DNA from 3 places in the Pantoea sp. nfd-35 genome. Region 3 is predicted to be linked to each of the others. Evidence: predicted binding sites of a transcription regulator. Region 3 holds the regulator's gene; each other region holds the start of a gene.
The links. The regulator Fur, encoded in region 3, represses iron uptake genes when iron is present. The targets are predictions, from matches to a motif close to ATAATAATGAGAACNACTATCAA.

Region 1 (5,699 bases), 2.0 Mb from region 3:
AGCATACGGCGGATATAAAACAGGAAGGGCACGATCAGGCAGCCCACCACGAAGGGAATGCGCCAGCCCCACTCGGTGACGTCATCATGAGAAAGCAGATGGTTCAGGCCCAGTCCCAGCAGCGCAGCGAATATCACCGCAATCTGCTGACTTCCGGATTGCCAGCTGACAAAGAAGCCTTTGCGGCCTTTCGGTGCGACTTCGGCCAGATAGACCGACACGCCACCCAGTTCCACACCGGCTGAAAAGCCCTGCAGCAAACGCCCCAGCAGAATCAGAACCGGTGCCGCCGCGCCCAGCGTGGCATAACCCGGTACCAGTGCAATCGTGAGCGTGCCCAGCGCCATCAGGCCAAGCGTTAACAGTAGCCCTTTGCGACGACCATGGTGGTCGATGTAAGCCCCCAGAATAATGGCCCCCAGCGGACGCATCAGGAAGCCCGCACCGAAGGTCATCAACGTCAGCATCAGGGAAGAGAACGGATCGTCACCGGGAAAGAAGGTTTTGGCGATGGCCGTGGCGTAGTAGCCAAACACCATGAAATCGTACATCTCAAGGAAGTTACCACTGGTAACGTTGAAAATGGTTCTGGCCGCGCTGGCTGGCGGCTTTTGTAAAGTTTCACTCGGGTTCATCACGGCTTCCTTGGTTTTTATCCGTTTTAGCCTGCGACAAGCCAGATTAATGTGACACCGATCACCATTGCAGTTTACAAGTCTATAAGTTTCCGTAACAAGAAATTAACAGGAGAGTTACAGCAGCATCTTTGCCTGTTATCAGGCGGAATGAGCAGAAGAAGATTCTGTGAAAACAGACATAAAAAAAGCGCGGCGGAATGCGCGCTTTTTAGCCGTGATAGCGTATTGACGAGGCGCGTTTACCACGCCTGAAGGCCCCGAATGTTGGCTGAATGCGTTGAGCGTTAAGCGGGAAAGCCCGACCGGCTCCAATCGCTATTTCTTGACCGTTTCCATTCCCATCAAGCCGATTTTTAAATACCCGGCCGTGCGCAGTTCGTCCATCACGCTCATCAGGGTTTCATAATCGACAGACTTGTCCGCCTGGAAGAAGATCGTGGTGTCCTTGTTGCCTTCCGTCTGCTGGGTCAGCACGTTGATCAACGACGCTTTATTCACCACCTCGTTACCCACGTACAACTGCTTGTCGGCTTTGATCGAAAGGTAAACCGGTTTTTCCGGACGCGGTTGGGGCGCACTGGTGGAAGCCGGAAGGTTAACACGGACATCAACGGTCGCCAGCGGCGCTGCAACCATAAAGATGATCAACAACACCAGCATCACGTCGATAAACGGCGTGACGTTGATTTCGTGCATTTCGCCATCTGTTTCGGCCTGGTCGTTTAATCGCATCGCCATAACGCTTACCCCAGACGCAGTTTTTGTGCGGCTGCCGGGCGGTTAACGTCAGGCTGGGCCAGGTTTCCCAGGTCGATATCGCGGCTTTGCAGCAGCATGATTTGCGCGGCCACATCGCCCAGCGAGGCTTTGTAGTTGGCGATCATGCGGGCAAACACGTTGTAGATCACCACGGCCGGAATGGCGGCGACCAGGCCAATAGCGGTAGCCAGCAAGGCTTCGGCAATGCCGGGGGCAACCACGGCAAGATTCGTGGTTTGCGTTTTGGCGATACCAATGAAGCTGTTCATGATGCCCCAGACGGTTCCGAACAGGCCGACAAACGGCGCGACCGAACCAATCGTGGCCAGGAAACCGTTACCGCGGCCTGCGTGACGGCAGAAGGCAGCCACCCGACGTTCAAGACGGAAAGCGGTACGCTCTTTGATCCCGGCGGTATCTTCAACGCCAGCAGAAAGTTCCAGCTCATTTTGCGCATCGTTAAGAAGTACCGCGCTGTGGCTGGCGGTTTTGAACTGCTGGGCAGCGCGCGCGGCATCATTCAGGTTGCGGGCTTCACCTAACGCCAGCTGCTCGCGCTTGAGGCGACGTTTGGCCGCGCTCAGCTCAGCATATTTACCGAAGAAAATTGCCCAGGTCACGACCGAGGCCAATAACAGACCAATCATGACCACCTTTACCACGATATCGGCATGCTGGTACATGCCCCATACGGAAAGGTCTGCTTGCATTAAGTCACTGGCTACCACGCTGCTTCTCCAACTTCATCTACTACATGGGTGCGGAATGAAGTGCCGATGATAGCAAAAAACAATCGAATTGATAGTGGTTCTCATTAGTATTTACAATCTTGCAGCCACTGATGACGGTGAGCCAGCACCTGAATACGCCGCGTCTGCCCTGCCGTTTCTTTAGTCCAATCCTGTCGGGATGCCTGGCGTTGATCGTTTCGCCCCTGTTGGCGGCATCCTGCCCCAAAACGGTTAATTAGCGATCGCTCTCATAAAATAACTTTTTCGTTTCGATGAATGTGAAAATTATGTTGCAGCTAAAAACCGCCTACAGCAGGATAAGTAGAACGTTCTACTAAAACGTTCTACTTACAATAAAAACGCCAATAGGGGCGCAACATCGGGAAAACTCGGTATGACACTGCTATCAGGGTTAGTTAAATCGTTATCGAAGTTATCAATGATTGGTCGGGCGCTCATGCTGCCTATTTCGTTGCTGCCTGCCGCTGGCTTACTCCTGGCATTTGGTAATAAGTTCGAGTTACCGCTGATGATGAACGCCGGAGGGGTGATTTTTGATAACCTGCCGATGCTGTTTGCGATTGGCTCGGCTGTGGGACTGGCCGCCGAATCCGGGATAGCCGCACTTTCCGCCGCGGTTTCCGTCTTTGTCACCAACATCACCATTGGCACCATGCTGCATATCACTCCGGAAATGGCGGCCCAGGGAGGAAAATATGCCATGGTCGTCGGCATTCCGACGCTACAGATGGGCGTATTCGGCGGCCTTATCTGCGGCATTCTCGCCGCCTGGTGCTACAACCGCTTCCATACCCTGCAGCTCCCTGAGTTCCTGGGTTTCTTCTCGGGTAAGCGTTTTGTTGCCATTGCGACGGCATTTTTATCCTTTCTGCTCGGCCTGCTGATGCCCTATGTCTGGCAACATATTCAGGCGGGCATCGATGCGCTTTCGGTGATCGTCAACGGCGATAATCAGGCGGCCTCCACCTTTATTTTTGGGCTGGTGGAGCGCGCCCTGATCCCGCTTGGCCTGCACCACATCTGGTATCCCTCGTTCTGGTACTCCTTCGGTGATTACGTCACCAAAACCGGCCAGGTGATTCATGGCGATCAAACCATCTGGTTCAAAATGCTGGAGGAAGGCGTGAAATCCTTTAGCAGCAACGGCTACCAAAATGCGGGCAAGTTTATGCAAGGTGAGTATCCGCTTATGCTTTTCGCCCTGCCTGCCGCCTGTCTGGCGATGTACCACGAAGCCCATACCAGGAATAAAAAGATCGCGTTCGGTATCCTGTTTTCAGCGGCGTTGACCTGCTTTTTGACCGGCATCACCGAGCCAGTGGAGTTTACCTTTATCTTTGTCGCGCCCCTGCTGTATGTCTTTAATGCCATCATGGCGGGCCTGGCCTATATGACCATGTATTTACTGCATGCCCATATCGCTAAATCTTTTTCCGCCGGATTGATTGACTACATTAGCTTTGGCATTGTGCCCTCGCTCAACGGTTACCAGACTCACTATCTCAGCGCGGTTATCGTGGGCGTACCGATGGCATTGATTTACTATTTCACCTTCCGCTTCGTTATTCGTCGGTTTAATGTAAAAACACCGGGACGAACGGACGTCACGGCGACGACCGATGACAAAACCGATGCAGAGCTGGCTAGCGAAATCATCGTCCTGCTGGGAGGTGAGAAAAACATCCGCTCGGTGGGCGCCTGTATCACGCGCTTACGGCTTGAAGTCGTCAACAGCCATGACGTTGACCGTGAAGGGCTGAATAATCTTGGCGCCCGCGGCGTGGTTTTTGTCGGCGATAACGGTATACAAATTATTTTTGGCGCCAGAGCGCAATTTATTGCCCAGACGCTGTCCGGGATGACAGGCTGATGCAGGCCTGGCTTTCTGACGATGGCGGGCAAGGCGATAACAGGCTGAGCAGGTGAATTTCAGGGAGCAGGTTTGAAGAGAGTCAGCATTACTGATGTGGCTAAACACGCCGGCGTGTCGGTTTCGACCGTCTCGTTGGTGCTGCGTCAAAAAGGAAAAATATCCGATGCCACCATCAGGAAAGTTCACGCCGCCATTGATGCGCTCGACTACGTTCAGAATGTGGCAGCCGCCAACCTGCGCGCCAGCACCTCTAACCTTATCGGTCTGATTCTGCGTGATTTCAGCGACAGTTTCTCCGTGAAGGTTATGGCAAGCCTTGTGCAGCAGCTGGAAAAGCAGGGCTATATGGTGTTTTTGGGGCAGCCCACTGACGACGGCGAATCGCTGACGCGCTGCCTGCTCTCCTTTAAACAGCAGGGCGTCGCTGGCGTTGTCTGTCTGGCGTCAGACAGGCGAAATGCCAGCCTGCCGTCGCAGCTTCTCCACTGCCCTTTACCCCTGGTGGTGGTGTCCCAGTCGCTGCTGGCGGAGAAGTGTAATCTGGTCATGCGTGACAACCACCAGGCCGCCCACCTGGCGACCCGCTATCTGATTGAACGCGGTCACCGCAATATTGCCTATATTGGGGGAATTGAAGGCGACCTGATCCGTCAGCAGCGCTTACTGGGGTTTCGCAGCGCCCTGACTCAACACGGGCTGGCCGTAAGGGAAGGATTTACGCCATCCTGCCGTGACGATACCCACTCAGCCGCCTTTGCCACGCGTCAGTTACTGGAGCAAAACAACACCATTACCGCGCTGCTCTGTCACTCTCCGGATGCGATAATCGGGGCGATGTCCGGTATTCATCACACCGGTCGCACCGTGGGTAAAGACGTGTTTCTGACCCAACAGGTCGCTCTGATGGGCTTTGAGGACATGCTGCACGTGAACCTCACCTCGCCCTCTTTTACCTATGTTTCCTCCGCCAGTGAAGAAACCGGCCGCCAGGCGGCTGAGCTTATCCTGCGCCAGCTACAAGACCCTGAGCGCCCAAGGCAGCGTATTTTATTATCGGGCCAATTAATTACACGAGAGTCAGCATAAATCGGCATTTTGATTGTCAGAGAAGCGAGTATGTGAAAAATCGCTTTCGGGCGCAGCGGTTAGCCTCTGCGAACGGTGGGTGCGCAAACATAACGATAAACAGCCTATGAGCAACACAATCATAACCAGCCTAACGTCACTTTTACGTCGGAAACGACAGCAGCGCTTATTACGGGATCGCCGTATAGGCTTTAACCGTGCACGCGCGCAAGATCACGCATCACGCGCTGCGCACGCTTCGATATTGCCTGGTCCTGACGGCCATCGCGCTGACGCCACAGGGCCGCTTACTGCGCCCGCCCGTTCTGCAGACGGCTCGTCACCGCTCCCCATCACGACGCCAGACCGGACGATGCTGCTGTGGCTATCCCGCTGCCTGTTATTTGTGTCGCTGCTGCTGCCGGGTTCAAACATGATCTCATCCTGCTCTGGTGCCTGTTATGCGGCGACCAACACGCTGATCACCCTGCACTTTTTCAGGCGCTGTTATGAGTCAGGTAAACCCTCATCCGGCATCGTGAAGTGTTTCAGTCGCCAGTTGCGCAGCGTGGCCCTGATTCGTTTTATCCACGCCTCACGCAATGCGGCGCC
Region 2 (5,699 bases), 1.2 Mb from region 3:
AAACAGGGAATGACCGACGGAAACAGTCATCGTCAGGTTGTCCGGGGCAATCTCGGCGCCCAGAATGCCTGAATCCAGCGGCGGCAGCTGTGGGTTGGTCACCGCGGGCGCCATCCCGCCCCGGGTCAGAAACGCGATGCGCTGCGTAAGCAGTTTGAACAAACGCTGCAGTTCCTGCTTATCGCGGGTCAGCACATCGAACGCGACCAGCATCATTGACGCCTGCTGTGGCGTCGTAATGCCGGATTGATGCACGCCATAAAAGGGCTGCACTTGCTGACGCGCGTTCGGCGTTACCGTGCCGGGCGAAAAGCTGTCCGGGTTTTCGGCGGCAGCGGCATGAAACGGACACCCACCGCTGACGGCCGCCGCGCCGCCCAGCATCCCCAGTCCTTTCAATAAACGGCGGCGCGATGGCTGGCTTAACGCCTTATCCTTATCCATCATCAATCCAGGCCTAAGGTGCCACGCAGCAGAGAAAGATCTTCCGCCAGGGCAGTAATCGGCCCTTTCAGCGCGGTTCGATCGGCTGGCGTCAGTTTTTCATACGATTCATAACCCTGACCGCTGCGGTATTTATCCAGAATCGCGTCAACTTTCGCGAAATTGGCATCCACTTTTGCCAGAAGCGCTGGATTTGCCTGCTTCAGGACGGGGCGCAACAGCTCGACAATTTTTTGCGCGCCATCCACGTTCGCCCGGAAATCCCACAGGTCGGTACGGCTGTAACGATCTTCTTCGCCGGAGATTTTACTGGAAGCCACTTCTTCGATCAGCCCTGCGGCGCCGCCCACGACCTTGGCCGGTGGGAACGCCAGCTCGCTAACGCGTTTCTGCAAATCGCGCACGTCGTTGTTTAACTGCTCGGCATAGCCCGCCATATCTTTGGTGCTATTATCGGCAAACAACGCTTTCTCAAGCCGGTGAAAACCGGTGAATTTCGGGTCTTCAGCCTTTTTCTCATAATCATCTTCACGGGCGTCAATGCGACCATCCAGATCGGAGAACAGCTCAGCTATCGGCTCTATACGTTCGTAATGCTGGCGCGTGGGGGCAAACAGCGCTTTGGCTTTTTCGATATCTCCGGCTTTCACCGCATCCGTAAAGGCCTGGGTTCCCGCCACCAGCTGGTTGACTTCGTCCGTCACGTAGGCTTTGTAGGCGTTGATTGGACCCGCCAGCTGCATCAGTTCTGTTTTACCTTTCTGCACGTTTTTGCCCGCGCCGCCCTGGACAATCAGCTTGCCTTTCGGATTCGTCAGCAGGCCGCAGGTCATTTCATATTCGCCCGCTTCAAGGTTGGCGGTCAGTTTTTGACTGAAGCCGGGCGCAATATTTTCGCGCTCCTCAACCACCATCACCCCTTTCAGGATTTCCCATTCCAGCGCCTTTTGGCTGTTGTTTTTGATCAGAAACTGAGTCTTGCCCGCCTGAACCGTCAGTGACATCGGTTCACACTGCTTGTCCGTGACACTCACGCTAACCTGTGGAATGGCTGCAGCCAGTGTGGAGCCGGAAACCGCCAGCAGCGAAGCCAGCACCGCGTGACGACGAAAACGCTTCTTCATATTTTTCCCTATTCAGTCAGAGGCGCGCCTGACGCGCCCGGTAAACGCGTTAGCGCGCAGCGGCTGAGGTTCCAGCACGTGCAGGCATAACAAACAGTAATAATGCCGGAATCAAATAAAGCAGCCAGACGGCCACTTCACTTACGCTGGGGGCTTCCTGATAACCCAGAATGCCTTCAAGCAGCGTGCCAAACAGTGAATGGGTCGATAAGGTGTTACTCATATCGAAGGCCACCTGCTGAAAATGGTTCCACAGCCCGGCTTCATGAAAGGCACGGATAGCGCCAGCTGCCAGCCCCGCGGCCACCAGAATAATAAAAAGGCTGGTCCAGCGGAAAAAGTGCGCCATATTCAGACGAACCCCGCCCCAGTAGATCAACATGCCCAGCACAACGGCCGTCGCCAGGCCAAGCACGGCCCCCAGCGGCGGCGCATAACCGACGTCCTGAGTGAAGGCGGCCAGTAAAAAGAACACTGACTCCAGCCCTTCCCGGGCGACGGCAAGAAACACCATCAGGACCAGGGCCAGGCCGCCCCCGGCTGATTTCTGTAAAGCCTGATCGACCGCCTGCTCCAGTTCCAGCTTGATATTGCGCGCCACCCGGCGCATCCAGAACACCATTGAGGTCAGGATGACGACCGCGACCACCGCAACAATGCCTTCAAAAAGCTCTTGCTGCTTCTGAGGAAACTCCCCTGTGGTTTGGTTAATGACGATGCCCAGCGCAAGGCAAAGCGCAGCGGCAATAAACACGCCCGCCCACATGGCAGGGAACCATTGTGTGCGCTGCGTCCTTTTCAGGTAGCTGGCAATAAGGCTCACGATGAGCGCTGCCTCCAGGCCTTCACGCAGCATGATGAGAAAGGGAACAAACATCGCCGACCTCTTAAATGTTAAGCAGCGTAAATGGGACGTAAATTTACGTAAAAACGAACGATACCGATTATCATTACCACTCAGAAAAAAACAAGTTCCTCCGTGAAATAATTTCGTAACTGTCTGTGCCAGACGCAGGCCAAAAAAAAGCCTGCCCTTTACAGGGCAGGCTTTTCAACACGTTCACGCCTTATTTAGTCTGGAATTCTGCCTCGGCAGCATCAAAGCGTTCAATGGCAGCTGCAGAAGGTTCCCGGCCTGCCAGGCTGAAGACCACAATGGCGATACTGGCAAAAATAAAGCCCGGAATGATTTCATACAGGCCGAGCCAGCCATACTGTTTCCATACCAGTACCGTGACCGCACCGACAATCATTCCCGCCAGCGCACCGTTGCGGTTCATGCGTTTCCAGCACACGCCAAACAGGACTACCGGTCCAAATGCCGCGCCAAAACCGGCCCATGCATAGCTGACCAGACCTAACACCCGGTTTTCGGGATTCGACGCCAGCGCGATGGCCACTAACGCTACCAGCAGCACCATGAGGCGCCCTACCCAAACCAGTTCTTTCTGGCTGGCATTCTTGCGTAAAAAGCCTTTGTACAAATCTTCCGTCAGCGCACTGGAGCAGACCAGCAGCTGGCAGCTGAGCGTGGACATGACCGCCGCCAGAATGGCAGACAGTAAAATACCGGCAATCCACGGATTAAACAGAATACGTGCCAGCTCAATAAAGACGCGCTCTCCATTCTGTGAAACGCCCGCAGCCAGAGAAGGATTATTGTGGAAATAGGCGATCCCAAAGAAGCCCACGGCCACCGCGCCCGCCAGACAGAGAATCATCCACGCCATGCCGATACGGCGCGCGGTACGAATGGAACGATGTGAATCCGCCGCCATAAAACGTGCCAGGATATGAGGCTGACCGAAATAGCCCAGTCCCCAGCCCAGCAGTGACAGCACGGCCACGAAATTCAGGCCTTTGAACATATCCACGTTTTCAGCATTTTTGGCCTCAATCACCGCCATCGAATCGCTCCAGCCACCCACGGCGATAACCACGATGACTGGCGTCAGGATCAGCGCGAAGATCATCAGGCTGGCCTGAACGGTATCCGTCCAGCTCACCGCCAGGAATCCGCCCACCAGGGTATACAGAATGGTGGCGGCGGCACCGGCCCAGAGGGCGGTGGAGTAATCCATACCAAAGGTGCTTTCAAACAGACGCGCGCCCGCTACCACGCCTGATGCGCAGTAGATAGTGAAAAACACCAGAATCACCACGGCAGAAATGACCCGCAAGATTTTGCTGCGATCTTCAAAGCGGCTGGTAAAGAAGTCAGGCAGCGTCAGGGCGTTATCATGATGTTCCGTCTGAACCCGTAAGCGCCCCGCGACAATCTTCCAGTTAAACCATGCACCAATAATCAGGCCAATGGCGATCCAGCTTTCAGAGATACCGGAGAGAAAAATGGCACCCGGCAATCCCATTAGCAACCATCCACTCATATCGGAGGCTCCAGCGGACAGCGCAGTCACGACACTGCCCAGGCTGCGTCCGCCCAGAATATAGTCGTCGAAGTTTTTCGTTGAGCGCCAGGCAATAAAACCGATAAGCACCATCCCAAGGATATAAATTAAAAAGGTCACCAACATTGGCGTACTTACTGTCATTTGTTTCTCCGTTATTATCCGATCTCTTGAGAGAAATCTTTTTCCTGCCCCCCTCGGAACGTGAAGGCGTCAGGCTGTTACCGCATCAAGAGAAAGCGATTTCCCTTAAGGCGCGGTATCCTGCCGTAAAGGCACGGCGCACACAATGCATTTAACACATCCGTCACATCAGTTTCACCTCTCAATCCCTTTTTAATGCTCACAGGTTGCGCCCGCTCACAATAAAGTTGCACCTTTGCAATGATTTCACCCTTTAAATTGAATGAGGTTGCAACTTTGGCGAGTTTTTTGCAGCAAGATTTGTGCCGCTTTTAAATGTTAATTAAAAAAGGGGTTTCAAAGTGTGCAACCGAGGTCACATTTAACCTGGTTGCACAAAGTTGCAACATGGGTAATAGTGCAGCCCATGCTCTGGTCAAAACCGTTTTAAGGAAGAGAAAATCATGGGAACAACAACCATGGGGGTGAAGCTGGATGAAGCCACCCGCAACCGTATTAAACTGGCGGCGCAGAAACTCGATCGCACGCCACACTGGCTGATCAAACAGGCGATCTTTAATTATCTGACCCAGTTAGATGCGGGTGAAACGGTGGATGAGATCCCCCTGCAGCTTAACGACTCAGCGTCCGATGAGCTTGCCCCGGAAGAGATGGTTCAGCCCTTCCTTGAATTCGCCGAAAACATTTTGCCGCAGTCGGTCGCCCGCTCTGCGGTGACAGCCGCCTGGCGCCGTCCTGAAACTGATGCTGTTCCCATGTTGCTTGAGCAAGCGCGCCTTCCCGCCGCCCTGGCAGAAAAAACGCAGCAGCTGGCGCACCAGCTGGCCGACAAGCTGAGGCACCAAAAAGGGGCGACCGGCCGTGCCGGCATGGTGCAAAGCCTGCTGCAGGAGTTTTCACTCTCCTCTCAGGAAGGTGTGGCATTAATGTGCCTGGCCGAGGCTTTGTTGCGTATCCCGGATAAGCCCACCCGCGATGCGCTGATCCGCGACAAGATCAGCAACGGTAACTGGCAGTCACATCTTGGCCGCAGCCCGTCACTGTTTGTGAACGCCGCGACGTGGGGATTACTGTTTACGGGCCGTCTGGTCTCAACGCACAATGAAGTCAACCTGTCGCGCTCGCTCAACCGAATTATTGGCAAGAGCGGCGAGCCGCTCATCCGGAAAGGCGTGGATATGGCGATGCGCCTGATGGGCGAACAGTTCGTGACCGGTGAAACCATCGCCGAAGCCCTGGCCAACGCCCGCAAGCTTGAAGAAAAAGGCTTCCGTTACTCCTACGATATGCTGGGTGAAGCCGCCCTGACGGCCAGCGATGCCAAAGCCTATCTGGTTTCTTATCAGCAGGCGATTCACGCCATTGGTAAAGCCTCAAACGGTCGGGGCATCTATGAAGGCCCGGGCATTTCTATCAAGCTGTCCGCACTCCATCCGCGCTACAGCCGCGCGCAGTATGATCGGGTGATGGATGAGCTGTATCCGATTCTGAAGTCGCTGACCCTGTTGGCCCGCTCTTACGACATCGGCATTAACATTGATGCGGAAGAGGCCGATCGTTTAGAGCTGTCTCTCGATAT
Region 3 (5,699 bases):
AATTGAACAAATGCTGCTGGCACAACTCAAACTGGACTCACGCGGGTAAACCGCACACAGAAACAAATGTCGCGGCTTTACACATTCCGCCCTTTTGCGCGGTCTGCTATCATTTGCTGAACAGGCTCCGGCATTCATTCTATCATCAGGATTTAAGAGGTTATTTTACCCATGGCAATCGTAGGCATCTTCTTTGGCAGCGATACCGGTAACACCGAAAACATTGCAAAAATGATCCAGAAACAACTGGGTAAAGACGTTGCAGAAGTTCACGACATCGCGAAAAGCACTAAAGAAGACTTAGAAGCCTTTGACATTCTGCTGCTGGGCATCCCCACCTGGTATTACGGTGAAGCCCAGTGCGACTGGGATGACTTCTTCCCGACGCTGGAAGAGATCGACTTTAACGGCAAGCTGGTTGCGCTGTTTGGCTGTGGCGATCAGGAAGATTACGCAGAGTACTTCTGTGATGCCATGGGAACCATTCGTGACATCATCGAACCTAACGGCGCCATCATCGTGGGCCACTGGCCGACCGAGGGTTACCACTTCGAAGCGTCAAAAGGCCTGGCTGATGACAACCACTTCCTGGGTCTGGCTATTGATGAAGATCGCCAGCCAGAGCTGACCAACGAACGCGTTGATAAATGGGTTAAGCAAATTTTTGATGAGCTGCAGCTCAAAGAAATCATTGAAGCCTGATCGCGCTGAGCTCAGTGTGGACGCAGGTTCACACTGGGCAAACGGCTTTTCCTATAAAAATAATAGCTACATTTTTGTAACTTTCCCCATTTAATCTGTAGAATACCCGCATCGATCATCTGCTTATTTCCCTGGAACTGAGATGACAAAACGCGAAATGCGACTCGTCCGCTTTCCATGCCATGCGCAGCGAACATCGCCGCTGGCGCATCGCAAGGACATCGGTTTTCATTTCAGCGCATCAGTTCTATAATGAGACGCAAATGAGAATGGCGGTCGATCGACATACAGGCTACGTGCCACAAGAGTGACTAAAGTAACAGGACAATATCCGCATGACTGACAACAATACCGCATTAAAGAAGGCTGGCCTGAAAGTCACATTGCCCAGACTCAAAATTCTGGAAGTGCTTCAGGAACCTGCATGCCATCACGTCAGCGCGGAAGATCTGTATAAACGCCTGATCGACATGGGCGAAGAGATTGGACTGGCCACGGTCTACCGTGTGCTTAACCAGTTCGACGATGCAGGCATCGTGACCCGCCACAACTTTGAAGGCGGTAAATCGGTGTTTGAGCTGACGCAGCAGCACCATCACGACCACCTGATCTGTCTGGATTGCGGTAAAGTGATTGAATTTAGTGACGAATCCATTGAGACGCGTCAACGTGAAATCGCGACCCGTCATGGTATTAAGCTCACCAACCACAGCCTGTACCTGTACGGTCACTGTGCACTGGGCGACTGCCGTGAAGACGAAACGCTGCACGACAAATAAGCGCTTTCGGGTATAAAGTAAAAAAGCCGATGTTCACATCGGCTTTTTTATTGCTGTCGCTCAGGTCACGAGCGTTTCCTGCAGGTAGCGCCAGCGTGGAACAGAGGTGGTGCAGTCCAGAATCGCCAGCGAAATACGGCTTTTATTTTCACCATTCATCATCTGCAGTTCGCGATACTGAATCGTCACTTCGTTCGCATGCTCAGAAAGAATTACATGCTCACTGGTCGCAATGCGCATCCCTTCCCTTGCCCCCTGCAGTCGTCGAAAAAGATCTTCAACCTGATCCAGATTCAGCTGTTTTCCCTGCGGCGTGACCATCTTAAAATCGGGATGAAAGTGCGAGAGCAGCAGATGAAAACTGTCGCCACCATCCCGACCATGATTAAAAATATGTTCAATAAGCTGATGTAACACGACAACGCTATGTTTGGCTTCCTGTGCAAAAAGTGTCATTTTTTCCTTTTAAACCCACAAACTGATACTTCAGAGGGTTAGCCTACCTGAAAAAAAAGAATTAACACTGGGAAATTTATTAAAAAAATTAAACTGAGAGCGGTTCCACAAAAATAAAATTAATACTCTGACTCTGCTCAGGAGAAACGTCGGTACTAAAAAAAATCGCCGCAATAAAAAAGGGCGATAACTCGCCCTTTCGATTACTCTGCGGTCAACATCACAGAGAAATTATTCGCCGATTTTCGCCCAGGTATCGCGTAAACCTACCGTGCGGTTAAACACTAACTGTGAAGGGGTTGAATAAACGCTGTCGGCACAGAAGTAGCCTTCGCGCTCAAACTGGTAGGGCGCGCTGGCCACCGCATCACGCAGGCCGGGTTCAACAAAGCCCTGTTTGACTTCCAGCGAGTCGGGATTAATCGTGGTCAGGAAATCGTCTGCCGCGCCAGGATTGGGTACGCTAAACAGGCGATCGTAAAGACGGAACTCAGCGGGCAGCGCATGTTCAGCGGACACCCAGTGGATCACGCCTTTAACTTTACGGCCGTCAGCAGGATCTTTGCTCAGCGTATCCACATCACAGGTGCAGTAGATGCAGGTGATATTGCCTTCTTCATCTTTCGCGATACGCTCGGCTCGGATCACGTACGCATTACGCAGGCGCACCTCTTTACCCAGCACCAGGCGTTTATACTGCTTGTTAGCTTCTTCACGGAAATCGGCCCGATCGATCCAGATTTCGCGGCTGAACGGCACGTCGCGCGTCCCCATCTCCGGTTTGTTAGGATGGTTCGGCATGCTAAGCACTTCGTTATGGCCTGCCGGCAGGTTTTCCAGCACCAGCTTCACCGGATCCAACACCGCCATCGCGCGTGGCGCATTTTCGTTGAGATCGTCGCGGATACAAGACTCCAGCGAGGCCATTTCAACAATGTTGTCCTGCTTGGTGATACCAATACGCCGGCAAAACTCACGGATTGAGGCCGCGGTATAACCACGGCGACGCAGGCCGGACACGGTTAACATACGGGGATCGTCCCAGCCTTCCACATGCTTCTCACTGACCAGCTGCGTGAGTTTGCGTTTTGACATCACCGCATATTCAAGATTCAGGCGCGAAAATTCGTACTGACGTGGATGAACCGGAATCGTGATGTTGTCCAGCACCCAGTCATACAGACGGCGGTTATCCTGGAACTCCAGTGTACAGAGTGAATGCGTAATGCCTTCCAGCGCATCGGAAATGCAGTGGGTAAAATCGTACATCGGGTAGATGCACCATTTGTTGCCGGTTTGATGATGCTCAGCAAACTTAATGCGGTACAGCACCGGGTCGCGCATAACGATAAAGCTGGAAGCCATATCAATTTTTGCACGCAGACAGGCTTTACCTTCTGCAAATTCACCGTTGCGCATTTTTTCAAACAGGGCAAGGTTCTCTTCCACGCTGCGATCGCGGTATGGGCTGTTTTTACCCGGCGCGGTTAACGTTCCCCGGTATTCACGAATTTCTTCAGGGGTCAGTTCATCAACATAGGCAAGTCCCTTTCCGATCAGTTCAACCGCATACTGGTAAAGCTGATCAAAATAGTCAGATGAATAACGAACGTCGCCACTCCACGAAAAACCCAACCACTGCACATCACGCTTGATGGACTCAACAAATTCCATATCCTCTTTAACCGGATTGGTATCGTCAAAACGCAGATTGCACTCGCCCTGATAGTCTTGTGCAACACCAAAATTCAGGCAGATTGATTTAGCATGACCGATGTGCAGATAACCATTTGGCTCTGGCGGGAAACGGGTATGCACACTGCTGTGCTTCCCGCTCGCCAAATCCTCGTCAATAATCTGACGAATAAAGTTAGTTGGGCGGGCTTCAGCCTCACTCATCTCAAAATCCTCAACGCGTAGAAAGGGTGGTTTATACCACGTAATATCCGGGTATGATCCACAAAGCGTTGCAGAGAAACAACCGTTTGTTGGGCGTTTAAAATAAAAAAGGCAGGAATCGCTTCCTGCCTTTTATTGTTGATACAGCGAATTAGCCTTTAATTTCATACAGCGGGGTTTCACCCGCGATCACCTGGCCCTGCGTCAACAGCGTTAATCCTGCGAAGTCTTCAATATTGCTGACCACCACCGGACTTATCATCGAGCGGGCATGGGCGTTGAGATAGTCAAGATCCATCTCCAGCACCGGCTGACCTGCCGTAACCTGAGCGCCCTCTTCCACTAAACGGGTAAAGCCCTGACCGCCCAGCGCCACGGTATCCAGCCCCATGTGCACCACGATCTCCACCCCATTTTCACTTTCCAGGCAGAACGCATGGTTAGTGTTAAAGATTTTCACCACGGTGCCCGCAATGGGGGCCACAACGCGCTTGTCGCTGGGTTTGATTGCCACACCGTCGCCGACCGCTTTACTGGCAAAAGCCTCATCCGGTACGGCATCCAGCGGCACAATTTCACCGCTTACGGGCGCCACTAAGGTCGCGATAACGCGTTTTTCACTGTTTAACACAGCCTGAGGTTTCACGTCGCTGGCCGCAGCGGGTGCGCTGGCGGTGCTGGCGGTAGCGGCTGCAACCGGGCCTTTCACCAACACTTTTTTCATGGCCATGGCGATACTTTCAGCCTGTGTGCCGACGATTATCTGAACGCTCTGCTTGTTCAGGCGGATGACACCTGAGGCACCCAGGCGTTTCGCCACGCCTTCATTAACCTGCCCGGCATCCTTCACATTCAGACGCAAACGCGTAATGCAGGCATCGATCGCGGTTAAGTTGTCTGAACCGCCCACCGCGCCAATGTAACGACGCGCCAGAGATTCGGTCGCGCTCTCACCGTTGTCGGTAGTATCCACATTCACGTCATAACCATCGGTTTCATCGCCAGCAACCGCCAGCTCACGGCCCGGCGTCATCAGGTTGAATTTTTTGATGGTGAAACGGAACACAACATAGTAGATAACGAAGAACACCAGCCCTTGCGGAATCAGCATGTACCAGTGCGTCGCCAGGGGATTGCGGGATGAGAGCACCATGTCCACCAGCCCCGCGCTGAAACCAAAGCCGGCAATCCAATGCATGCTGGCAGCAATAAACACAGACAGACCGGTCAACACAGCATGGATGACATAGAGTACCGGTGCCACGAACATAAAGGAAAATTCCAGCGGTTCGGTAATGCCGGTAAAGAAGGCGGCAAAAGCCGCCGCCAACATGATCCCGCCGACCTTCGCCCGATTTTCAGGACGAGCACAATGGTAAATCGCCAGCGCTGCGCCGGGTAAACCGAACATCATGATAGGGAAGAAGCCCGCCTGATAACGGCCCGTGATGCCCGGAATAGCGGTGCCATTCGCCAGCGACTGCGCACCGCCGAGGAATTTAGGAATGTCGTTGATGCCCGCGACGTCGAACCAGAACACGGAGTTCAGCGCATGATGTAAGCCTACCGGAATAAGCAATCGGTTGAAGAAGGCATAGACGCCAGCCCCTACCGATCCCAGCTTCTGGATATGCTCACCAAAGCTCACCAGACCATTAAAGATGACTGGCCAGATATACATCAGGATGAACGCGACCAGAATCATCAGGAACGAGACCAGAATCGGGACCAGACGACGGCCGCTGAAGAACGAGAACGCTTTGGGCAGTTCAACATGGCTAAAGCGGTTGTAGACTTCGGCTGACAGAACCCCAACCAGAATACCGACAAACTGATTGCTGATTTTCCCAAAGGCCGCAGGGA

Region 1: exbB (tol-pal system-associated acyl-CoA thioesterase) is a predicted target of Fur. The motif match lies at 2,196-2,218, and genes of this name have one in related genera.
Region 2: efeU (iron uptake transporter permease EfeU) is a predicted target of Fur. The motif match lies at 2,497-2,519, and genes of this name have one in related genera.

What each region holds. Positions count from the first base shown of each region.
Region 1 covers NZ_CP122403.1:749,640-755,338, reverse strand. Annotated here, with positions in the region: gene tcuC (MFS transporter) at 1-635, opposite strand, end outside; gene exbD (TonB system transport protein ExbD) at 954-1,376, opposite strand; gene exbB (tol-pal system-associated acyl-CoA thioesterase) at 1,382-2,107, opposite strand; gene P9J57_RS03630 (PTS transporter subunit EIIC) at 2,523-4,019, shown strand; gene malI (Mal regulon transcriptional regulator MalI) at 4,092-5,108, shown strand; gene P9J57_RS03620 (hypothetical protein) at 5,353-5,699, shown strand, end outside.
Region 2 covers NZ_CP122403.1:1,895,585-1,901,283, reverse strand. Annotated here, with positions in the region: gene efeB (iron uptake transporter deferrochelatase/peroxidase subunit) at 1-447, opposite strand, end outside; gene efeO (iron uptake system protein EfeO) at 447-1,568, opposite strand; gene efeU (iron uptake transporter permease EfeU) at 1,618-2,445, opposite strand; gene putP (sodium/proline symporter PutP) at 2,636-4,120, opposite strand; gene putA (trifunctional transcriptional regulator/proline dehydrogenase/L-glutamate gamma-semialdehyde dehydrogenase) at 4,564-5,699, shown strand, end outside.
Region 3 covers NZ_CP122403.1:3,136,400-3,142,098, forward strand. Annotated here, with positions in the region: gene ybfE (LexA regulated protein) at 1-49, shown strand, start outside; gene fldA (flavodoxin FldA) at 172-702, shown strand; gene fur (ferric iron uptake transcriptional regulator) at 1,038-1,481, shown strand; gene P9J57_RS14640 (hypothetical protein) at 1,542-1,937, opposite strand; gene glnS (glutamine--tRNA ligase) at 2,169-3,836, opposite strand; gene nagE (N-acetylglucosamine-specific PTS transporter subunit IIBC) at 3,988-5,699, opposite strand, start outside.